2 regions of the Rhizobium sp. K102 genome follow, and region 1 is predicted to be linked to the other one. Evidence: riboswitches for the same ligand, from Rfam matches in the RefSeq annotation. Region 1 holds a riboswitch; the other holds the start of a gene.
What was found. A riboswitch is a leader RNA that binds a small molecule or an ion and turns the genes downstream of it on or off. The one in region 1 is predicted to bind cobalamin.
Positions count from the first base shown of each region.

Region 1 (5,180 bases):
AATGACACGCTGGGTCGAGCCGATCGGGAAGGCCCTCTTGAACTCCTCCAAGGAGATGCCCGCCTTTGCGGTCTTGATGTCGGCGCGCATCAGCTTGTTCACCGTCAGGTTGCGGATCCAGCCGACGTCGTGGGCGCTGCGGATGCTTTCGCCGCGCAGATGGAAGCGCCATGTGGCGAAGGAATAGCCGAAGGTCGAGCGCACGACGAGCGAGGAGGTGATAACGGCGGCAAGCACCAGCGCAGTGATCGGAAAATCGCCGGTGATCTCGAGCGCCAGGAAGGTCATCGTCAGCGGTCCGCCAATGACAGCGACGGCGAGCGAACTCATCCCGACCACGGCATAGATGACCGGCGTCAGCGTGGCATCGGCGAAATAGGGACCGCAATAGGCAAAGAGCTTGCCGAGCAGGGCGCCCATGAACAGCGAGGCGAAAAACAGGCCGCCCCTGAAGCCGAAACCGATCGAAATTGCCGAGGCCAGCGATTTCAGCAGAAAGAGGCTGATCAGGGCCGGGATCGTCACGTCGCGGGAAAGGTTGAGGTGCAGTGCGCCGTGACCGGCCGATAGCACCTGCGGCGAGATCATCGCGAGAAGTCCGACGATGATGCCGCCGAGCGCCGGGCGAAAGGGCGGGGCGATCGAGCTTTTGCGCGCAAGCTCCTCGACGAAGGCCACGCCCTGCATGAGAAGAATGCCAACGCCGGCGCAGAAGACACCGAGCAGCAGCGCCGGGACATAATCGGCCGGCACGACCGAGCCGAAGCTGCCGATATCGATGGTGAAATCGCCTTCGGCAAGCAATCTCGCGATGAGGGTGGAAACGAGGGCGGAGACGACGACCGGGGTCAGTGACACGATCGTATAGGTGCCGATGATCAGCTCGAAGGCGTAGAAGGCGCCTGTCAACGGCGCGTTGAAGGCGGCGGCGATGGCGCCGGCCGCGCCGCAGCCGACGAGAATGCGCAGGTCCGAGCGGCGCAGCTGCAGCTTCAGGCCGAACTTGGAGGCAATGCCGGCAGCAAGCTGGGTATAGCCCGCCTCCAGGCCGACGGAGGCGCCGAAGCCGTTGGATATCAGGTTCTGCACGGCGACGATGATGCTGTCGGTCAGGGAGAGACGGCCACCATGCAGCGCATTTGCCTCGATGGGATCGACCATCGGCTTCTTGCGCCGTTTGGCGAGCACCAGGAGCAGCATGCCGAGCAGAACGCCGCCGACGACCGGCGCGGTGAGCAGCAGCATCTTGTCCTCGATGACCGACGCGCTCAGCCTTTCCGTGTCGGCGATGCCGAAGACCAGCTGGTGCAGCTCGTTGGAAGCGTAGCTCATGCCGGTGACGGCAAGCCCCGAGGCGATGCCGACGACGGCGCCTGCCAGCGACAGGCCGACTTCACTGCGGCGGGTCAGCGCGCGCAACCGTCCCGGGTCGAAGAAAACACGCAGCGCGCGGAAACGGCGCCGATCCAATTTCATAAGCATGGCTAGACAACTAGGCGGGGAGAGGCCCGGTCAAGGGCGGCGGTGCTGTCCGCTTGCGATGCAATTGCGGCGAAAAGCCGGCGCGCGGGACAAATTTTTATGACGTAAGTCTCTGATTAAAGACGATGTTTTGGTAGAGTAAGTCGTGTTGTTGGAGGCTTCCTGTCCCCCGGCCGTCGCCTCGGTCGTCAACGCCGGTTGACTCTATGCTCTGGCTTGCCTAACCATCCCTCAACGGATGGTCGCTTGACCATCCTGACATAACGGATGGTTCCGGATCGGCAGTTGCCCTTCCGGATGAAAAGGGAATGTGACGGGGCGGACCCAAGTCGGGCGCCTTCATCACAGCCGACCCCGCGACTGTAGAGCGGTCAGGGTCTTCCATCCGGCATCGAGCCCTTCCGGCCGGCGGCCTGCAATCGTGCAGGCAGGGGGACGGGCGACGTGCCGGAAAAGCCACTGGAAATGTATGGTGATAAACCGGGGTCGGACGCCTCTATTTCTACGAATCGTCCACCTTTTCACCGATGCAACCGGGAAGGCGAGGCGGATCCGCTGGCACGATCAGGGGCGACCGGTTTTCCGGTCCGCCCCGATCGCGGCCGATAACCGCGAGCCAGGAGACCTGCCTTCCGTGCCGGGCGAAAAGCCCACCCTGGGTAAGAGACCCGCTGCCAGCACGGAGGTTGTTTTGGCTGAACGAATGAATTCGGCGCGGCCTGGTGTGGCGCATATGGGAGGCATTTTCCTCTCCTCCCTCATTCCTGTGCTCGTCACAGGAATCCAGTGCGCCCAAGTCCTTGGGCGCGGGAAAATCTTTGCAAAGTTGCATGAAGTCATTCACGGCGCGGAGGCGCCGCGGCTGGATTCCTGTGACGAGCACCGGAATGAGGGTGGGTGGGAGGCAGTATCCCGTCAAAGGGCCGTCTGCGCATGACTACCGCTCTCTCCAATACCATTTTCATCCTCGGCGGCGCACGCTCCGGCAAATCCCGGTTTGCCGAAAACCTCGTCGTCGCAACCGGCCTCGATCGTCACTACCTCGCGACCGGCCGGGCGTGGGACGAAGAGATGCAGGCGCGCATTGAGCAGCACAGGGCCGACCGCGGCCCGTCGTGGACGACGCATGAGGAGCCGCTCGACCTTGTTGGCAAGCTCGCCGCCATCGACGGCGACGGCCGTATCGTGCTGGTCGACTGCCTGACGCTCTGGGTCACCAACCTGATGATGGAAGAGCGCGACATGGCAGCGGAATTTGCAGGGCTCGTCGATTTCGTGGGGCAAGAAAAGGCGCGGCTGGTCTTTGTCTCCAACGAGGTCGGGCTCGGCATCGTGCCGGACAATCGCATGGCGCGGGATTTTCGCGATCATGCCGGCCGATTGCACCAGATGATCGCGGCGAAAGCCGCCGAAGTCTATTTCATCGCGGCAGGCCTGCCGCTGAAAATGAAGGGTTAAAGTTTCATGAACCAGAAGATTCCCGCAACCGTCATCACCGGCTTTCTCGGTGCCGGCAAGACGACGATGATCCGCAACCTGCTCACCAATGCCGGCGGCAAAAAAATCGCGCTCATCATCAACGAGTTCGGCGATCTCGGCGTCGATGGCGACGTGCTGAAGGGCTGCGGCGCCGAAAATTGCAGCGAGGACGATATTATCGAGCTGACCAATGGCTGCATCTGCTGCACCGTCGCCGACGATTTCATTCCGACGATGACAAAGCTCTTGGAACGTGAACAGCGGCCCGACCATATCGTCATCGAAACCTCGGGCCTCGCCTTGCCGCAGCCGCTGGTGGCCGCCTTCAACTGGCCTGACATCCGCACCCAGGTGACCGTCGACGGCGTCATCACGGTGGTCGACAGCGCTGCTGTCGCTGCCGGCCGGTTTGCCGACGATCATGATGCCGTCGAGGCGGCCCGTGGCGAGGATGAATCGCTCGATCACGAAAGCCCGATCGAGGAGCTGTTCGAGGATCAGCTGACCTGCGCCGATCTGATCGTGCTCAACAAGACCGACCTGATCGATGTGGCCGGCCTCGGCCGCGTGCGCGACGAGGTCGCTTCCCGCACCCAGCGCAAGCCCGTGATGATCGAGGCGAAAAACGGCGAGGTGCCGGCCGGCATCCTGCTCGGCCTCGGTATCGGCACGGAGAATGATCTGGCCAACCGCAAGTCGCACCACGAGCTGGAGCATGAGGACGGTGCGCCGCACGACCACGACGAGTTCGACAGCTTCGTCGTCGAGCTCGGCCCGATCGTCGATGTTGCCGGCTTCGTCGAACGGCTGAAGACGATCATCGCTGCCCACGACGTGTTGCGTCTCAAGGGCTTTGTCGACGTTTCCGGGAAGCCGATGCGCCTGCAGCTTCAGGCGGTCGGCAGCCGCATCGATCACTATTTCGATCGTGCCTGGGCAGCCGGTGAAAGGCGCGCCACGCGCCTCGTCGTCATCGGCCTGCATGAGATGGATGAGGACGTCGTGAGAACGGCGATTGAGGCGCTGGCTTAACCGATGCATCTGCTTCTGGCCCAGCAGGGAACGATCAGCGACGGCGAGGAGGCGATCGACCTCGGGCAGACGCCGGGCGATATCCTGTTCCTGTCGGCTGCCGACAGCGAGCTTGCGGCGATCGCGGCCGCCCATCGCGCCTGCGGTGGGCCGCAGTCGCTGAGGCTTGCCAGCCTGATGAGCCTCAAGCACCCGATGTCGGTCGATACCTATGTCGAGCGCACCGCACGGCATGCGAAGCTCATCATCGTGCGCGCACTCGGCGGCGCCAGCTATTTCCGCTATGCGCTGGAGGCGCTGCATGCGGCAGCGGCCCGCAGCGGCGCGCTGATCGCGGTACTGCCGGGTGACGCCAGGCCGGATGCGGGGCTGACACCGTTTTCCAATATCGGGCTCGATGATCTCAATGCCCTATGGGCCTGTCTGATCGAGGGCGGCGATGCCAATGCACGCGCCTTTCTCGATTATGCCGGAGCGATGCTTTCGGGAGGAGAGAAGCCGGCACCGGCGGTGCCGCTGATGAAGGCGGGAATCTGGTGGCCGGGGCGGGGGCTGATCGGCGTGGAGGAGTGGCGGCAGGTTGCCGGTTCGCATGTTGCGCCACCTTCGGCCGCCGAGCGTGGGACGGAGAAGGTGGAACTCGAACCCACAACATCCCCCATCGTCGCCATCAGCTTCTACCGCGCCCTCGTCCAAAGCGGCGAAACCCGCCCCATCGAAGCGATAATCGAAGCCTTGCAGGCACTTGGTCTCCGGCCGCTGCCGGTATTTGCCTATAGCCTCAAGGATCTTGTCTCCACAGGCATTCTCGAAAGCGTATTTTCGGCGCTGAAACCCGATGTCGTGATCAACACGACCGGCTTTGCGGTCTCGGCACCCGGCGCCGATCGGCAGCCGACGGTGCTGGAGGCGAACGGCGCGGTGGTGCTGCAGGCGATCCTGTCGGCCTCGTCGCGGGAGGCGTGGGCGGCCTCCTCGCAAGGCCTGTCGGCGCGCGATCTCGGCATGAACGTGGCGCTGCCCGAGGTCGACGGCCGTGTGCTGGCGCGGGCGGTCTCCTTCAAGACGGCGGCGCGTTACGATGCGGCGGTCGAGACGAACATCGTCGCCAGCGAACCGGACACCGGCCGGGTGCGCTATACGGCGGAACTCGCCGCCAACTGGGCGCGGCTGCGCGCCACACCGGC
Region 1 is NZ_CP092436.1:1,050,889-1,056,068, forward strand. Features, by position in the region: gene MHI61_RS11055 (chloride channel protein) at 1-1,482, opposite strand, end outside; cobalamin riboswitch at 1,734-2,130, shown strand; gene cobU (bifunctional adenosylcobinamide kinase/adenosylcobinamide-phosphate guanylyltransferase) at 2,416-2,940, shown strand; gene cobW (cobalamin biosynthesis protein CobW) at 2,947-3,993, shown strand; gene cobN (cobaltochelatase subunit CobN) at 3,997-5,180, shown strand, end outside.

Region 2 (5,180 bases), 130 kb from region 1:
TCGGCATATTCTCGCGCCGCAGCAGGATCGTGGATGGAGCAGGGACCGATGACGACGATCAGGCGGTCGTCGTCTCCCTCGAGAATCTTATGGATCGCATGACGGTTGCTGGTCACCGTCTCGCTGACGGCAGCGGTTCGGGGGATTTCCGCGATGATATCTGCGGGTTTGGTCAGCGGGGTGATCTCGAGGATACGCAGATCGTCAATGGTATCGGACACGGTGTGGCTCCTGTTTGGTCATACCGTGCGGAAACAAAAAAGCCGCCAGGTAGACTAGCGGCTGTTCGGGTTGTCGTCGCGTCGACTTCAGTTACGCATGGACCCGCATCCGCTGGGAGCAGCGGTACCAATAAAATCGCGAGGCGTGGATTGAAGTCGTCGACATCAGGCGTATGTAGCGTCGCGGCCGCTTGTTGTCACCTAGAATTTTCTGCCTGAGATCGGACACCCCGGAGGGCGGCAATCGCTTCTGCGGGAGACTGGCTTAAAGTATGTCGCCCGAAGCACGCAGCTTCTGGGCGACAAGTCCAAATTTCCGCGAAATGAAGGCCGCTTCTGCGATCACAGGGCGTCGACGTTGACGCCGATCGTGATGGCGCCGATCGGCGTTCCCGCATCGTCGGAAATGGTGACGCTTGCCTGCGACTGCAATGTCTGGGTCAACTCGTCCTTTTCGATCTCGTCGACGAAAACGGCATCCTTGCCGGCTCCGAAGGACTTCTGGAATTTCGCCTCGTCGCCCTGCCAGTAGTCCGAGGTGACGTCGCTCTGACCGACATTCAGTCCCTTTGCATCCATGACGAAGATCTCGGTAATCTTGCCGCCTGAGGACTCCTTCTTTTCCTGAAGGAATTTCGACAGCGCATTACCAAGAACGCCGTCGATCATCGCGTGATCGGAGCCATCGACTTCGGCGCGCCATTTCTTATCGAGAGCGTCGATGTCGGCTTCGCTCAGCTTGGCATTCGCAGCGTCCTGCGCCTTGATAGCCTCGATGATGGCGGGATCGTTGAGCCAGGGCTTGACGTCGCTCTTCACGTAATCGGCGATCGGAGCAAGCTTGGCATCCTCGGCCATGGATACGCCCATGGGCACGGTGAATGCGGTAGAGGCGAAAAGCAATGCGGTCACAACTCTTTTCATAACTGTTCCCTTCCTGTGATCAGTTGCTGAGAAATAAAGCTTGTCGGCGCGGATGACGTCAGAATTCCGCCCAGGCGCCGGGAGCGGCGGCGACGGCGGCATTTCCCGCATGCCGCGGCGCGATGGCTCTGGGCTCGGGGCGAGAGTGACGAGCGGTCTGGGCAGCCGGCTTGGGCTGGCTTGCCGCAGACGCAGCGACGACGAACCTGCCGGCCGAATCCTGCAGCTGGCGTCCCTGGGAGAGCAGTTCCTGGCAGGCGGCATTGGTTTCCTCAACCATCGCCGCATTCTGCTGCGTGGCGTGATCCATCTGGTTGATCGCGCCATTGATTTCCTGCAACCCCGTCGCCTGTTCGCGATAGGACTGAACAATGGATGCGATGCCGTCGCTGATGCGGTTGATCTGTTCCTCGATCTTCAGAAGGGCATCGCCGGTCTCGTTCACCAGTCCGACGCCGGCGGCAACCTCCTGGCCCGACACATTGATCAGGTTCTTGATTTCCTTTGCCGCGTTTGCCGACCGCTGCGCGAGTTCACGAACCTCCTGGGCGACAACCGCGAAACCCTTGCCGGCCTCGCCGGCGCGCGCGGCCTCGACGCCGGCATTCAGCGCCAGCAGATTCGTCTGGAATGCAATCTCATCGATGACCCCGATAATGCGGCCGATCTGGCTGGAGGAGGTTTGGATTCTGTCCATCGCTCCGATCGCGTCGCGCACGACTGTCGCCGATACGTGGGCGCTGCGTTTCGTCTCTTCGACCAATTCTCCGGCTTTTTCAGCGCGCTGCGACGATGTCTTGACCGTCGTGGTCACTTCATCCAGTGCGGCGGCGGTCTGCTCGAGTGCCGCCGCCTGCTGCTCGGTCCGCTTGGCGAGCTGATCTGCGGAGGAGGCCAGCTCGCTCGATCCACCTTCAACCGCGACAGAGGCGATCTTGATCTCCGTCAGGGCGGCCGCGACGGCCTGGACCATGTTGTTGAAATCCTGCCGCAACTTATCGAATTCGGGACCGAGATCAGCAAGCTGGACCGAGAAGTCGCCGGCGGCGAGCCTTTCCAATGCATTGGCAAGGGTCGTCATCACTAGTCGCTGCCGGTTGCCGGCTTCTTCCGTCAATGATGCGTTGCGTGCCCGTTCGGCGTCGAACGAGGCGCTCTGCTCGGCAGCGGCCTGCTCTCTTTCGACCTTCGCGATCGCCTCGTGACGGAAGACCTCCAGCGCCCGCGCGAGAAAGCCGATTTCATCGCCATTCTCCTTATAGGTGACGGGGGAGGCCAGATCGCCTTGCTGCAGCGCCCCGATGCGTTCGCTGAGGATTCTGAGGGGGCGGCCAACGAGGCTGCGCATGGCGAGAAGAAAGGCGATGACGGCGAGGGCGGTGATGACGGACTGCGTGAGCAGCGAAACCAGAACCTTCTGCTGGACCGCGGAAGCGATCTTTTCGACAGACCAGTTGGTGACGATGTAACCGGTTGTCTTGCCTGATTTGTCCAACGGCAGCGGTGCGATAATCGTGACCAAACCGGCAGATATGCCGCTATCGTCGATTGCCGTTTTATCGGGCTTCGCACCGAGGCGCTTCGCCAGATCGACTGGCGCAGGCAGACCGGCAATGCCGTCGCGTGTCCACGTATCGACGGCAGCGGGCTCGGCGTTGAAGGCGGCAAACTGAACGAGATCGAGGGAGGGATCGTCGCGGTAGAGCGAATAGGCCTCGCGAACCGCATTCGCCTTGCCCCATTTCACGCCGCCTGCGGCGAGAGATGCAAACTGCTCCACATCTTTCGACCAGTTTGCCGTGGCGCCGTCGATCAGGGCGCGGGTTTCATACATCCACGTATAGGTGGCCAAGGCGGAAATGCCGCAAAGATTGACGGCAACGATAATCGCCGCCAGCTTGGCTGTCAGAGGCATCGTCTTCAAGATATGGATCATCCGCGGGGCCTGGAATTGCGGCTCGGTCGGATATTTGCGACCGGCATGTCAACACGGGCATCCACGCTGACGGTTACATCAAGAGCAATCATGCCCATGTCCGAGCTGCAACCCAAAACGCGCGAAAACAGTGTGTATTTGATGTGTGAATAAATCATAAAGTAGAATGGGATCGAGGGCACACGCAGGTTGTTATGCTCGCGCACGGTCGGCCGGTGCTTGCTGCCGCGTCGCTTTCCTGAAATAGATGCTTCGTCAGGTGCCCGCCGGTCAGGCGGGAGAATCGGGAATCCGGTGCAAGTCCGGAACGTGCCCAACGCTGTAAGGCTGACGCCCGCCGCTTCATCACGCCACTGGCTTTTGCCGGGAAGGCTGCGGCAGGCGGATGACGCCAAGTCAGAAGACCGGCCTGGCAAGATAGACCCAACCCGCGCGGACGGCGGGCGGTTGCGTTGTTGGGGATTTGACGATGCGACCCTTTGATGAGGATGCCGTTTCAGCGGCATCCGGTTTTTCTCTCGCCAAACGCGAGGCCGTGTATCACGCGATCATGACGCGACGCGACGTGCGCAGCCAGTTCCTGCCTAATCCGTTGCCGGATGACGTCGTGGCGCGGCTTCTGACCGCCGCCCATCACGCCCCCTCCGTTGGCTTCATGCAGCCGTGGAACTTCATCCTGGTGAAAAGCGAAGCCGTGCGGGCGCGGGTAAGGGATGCCTTCGCCAGGGCGAATGAGGAGGCGGCACTGATGTTCGACGGCGAACGGCGGCAGGCGTATCGCTCCCTCAAGCTCGAAGGCATCGTCGAGGCGCCGCTCGGCATATGCGTGACCTGCGATCCCACGCGCAGCGGCAGCGTCGTTCTGGGCCGCACGCACAATCCGCGGATGGATTCCTATTCGACGGTCTGCGCCATCCAGAACCTCTGGCTCGCGGCGCGCGCCGAAGGAATCGGCATTGGCTGGGTCAGCATCTTTCGCGAAGGCGAGCTGAAAACCATTCTCGGCATACCCGATCATATCGAGGTGGTTGCCTGGCTGTGCGCCGGCTTCGTCGACCGGCTTTACGACGAACCGGAACTCTCCGTCAAAGGCTGGCGGCAGCGGCTGCCGCTCGAGGAGCTCGTCTTCCACGATGGCTGGGGACGGAGCGAGCCGTAGCGGTCACTGCTGTTGCGGCTGCGGGCCCGGTGTTGCCGGGTTGGCAAGATCGATCGAACCCTGGTCGCCCGCCAGAAACTGCGGTCCGACCTGCCGGACCTTGTTTTGCGCAGGGTCATAGGGACGCTCCGGGACTGACGGCTGGGGTGGCGTTGGTGCAGCCGCGGCATCTTTCGCCGGCGGATTGGTGCGGATCGTGGTGATCGATCCCTGCTGCGGCGGTTCGCTCAGGGCCTGCTTGCCGCGAATCTCTTCGTAATAGGCGGCGAGATTGCAGGCGCAGGCATTTTTCTCGCCGGGCGCGCGGTTTTTGTAGGCGAAGGCGTTCTGCATGGCGCTGTAGGGCGTGCCGGTTGCCACCGAAATCATGTTCGAGGCTTCGGTGCTCCTCACGTCGCGATAGAAAAGCTCGGTCTCGATGCCGGGACACATCTTGGCGCAAGTGTCAGCATCGCGGCCGAAATCGACCGAGGTGGTGTTCGAACTGATCGGGAAGAAGCCGCCGTCGCAGCTGCGCACGCAGATGGTGCTGACCGGCGAAAGCATCTCGGTCCTCGGCAGGCCGTAACGCGGGTCGAACTCTTCACCGCCGCCGAGCGGAATGAAGGTGTCGGCGCGCATCGCCTGTTCCTCGATGCTCGGGGCAAGGTCGTTGGCGCTGCGCTCGGACGGGGCGTAAAAATTCTCGCTGTTGCAGCCATTGCGCTCAAGAGCAGCCATCAGTTCGCGGCGCCCGCCGTCATCACCGCCGCCCTGGCTGCGCAGTTCGGCGCGACGATCCTGGAGATACCGGATATTATCGATCATCCGGGCTTCAGCCTGCGAGAGCTCGTCGCAATAATCGGCATTCTCGCCACCGATCACCACCATGCTGCCCGAGGTACAGCCGTAGCTGCGCAGGTCGTTGCGGACCTTGCGCAATTCAAGGTTCTGCTCGGCT
Region 2 is NZ_CP092436.1:1,181,244-1,186,423, forward strand. Features, by position in the region: gene MHI61_RS11710 (3-deoxy-7-phosphoheptulonate synthase) at 1-221, opposite strand, end outside; gene MHI61_RS11715 (hypothetical protein) at 564-1,145, opposite strand; gene MHI61_RS11720 (HAMP domain-containing methyl-accepting chemotaxis protein) at 1,204-3,081, opposite strand; cobalamin riboswitch at 3,322-3,509, shown strand; gene bluB (5,6-dimethylbenzimidazole synthase) at 3,551-4,240, shown strand; gene MHI61_RS11730 (DUF2865 domain-containing protein) at 4,244-5,180, opposite strand, start outside.
Region 2: it holds a riboswitch for cobalamin, as region 1 does, so the genes downstream of both, bluB (5,6-dimethylbenzimidazole synthase) here and cobU (bifunctional adenosylcobinamide kinase/adenosylcobinamide-phosphate guanylyltransferase) in region 1, are expected to answer to the same signal.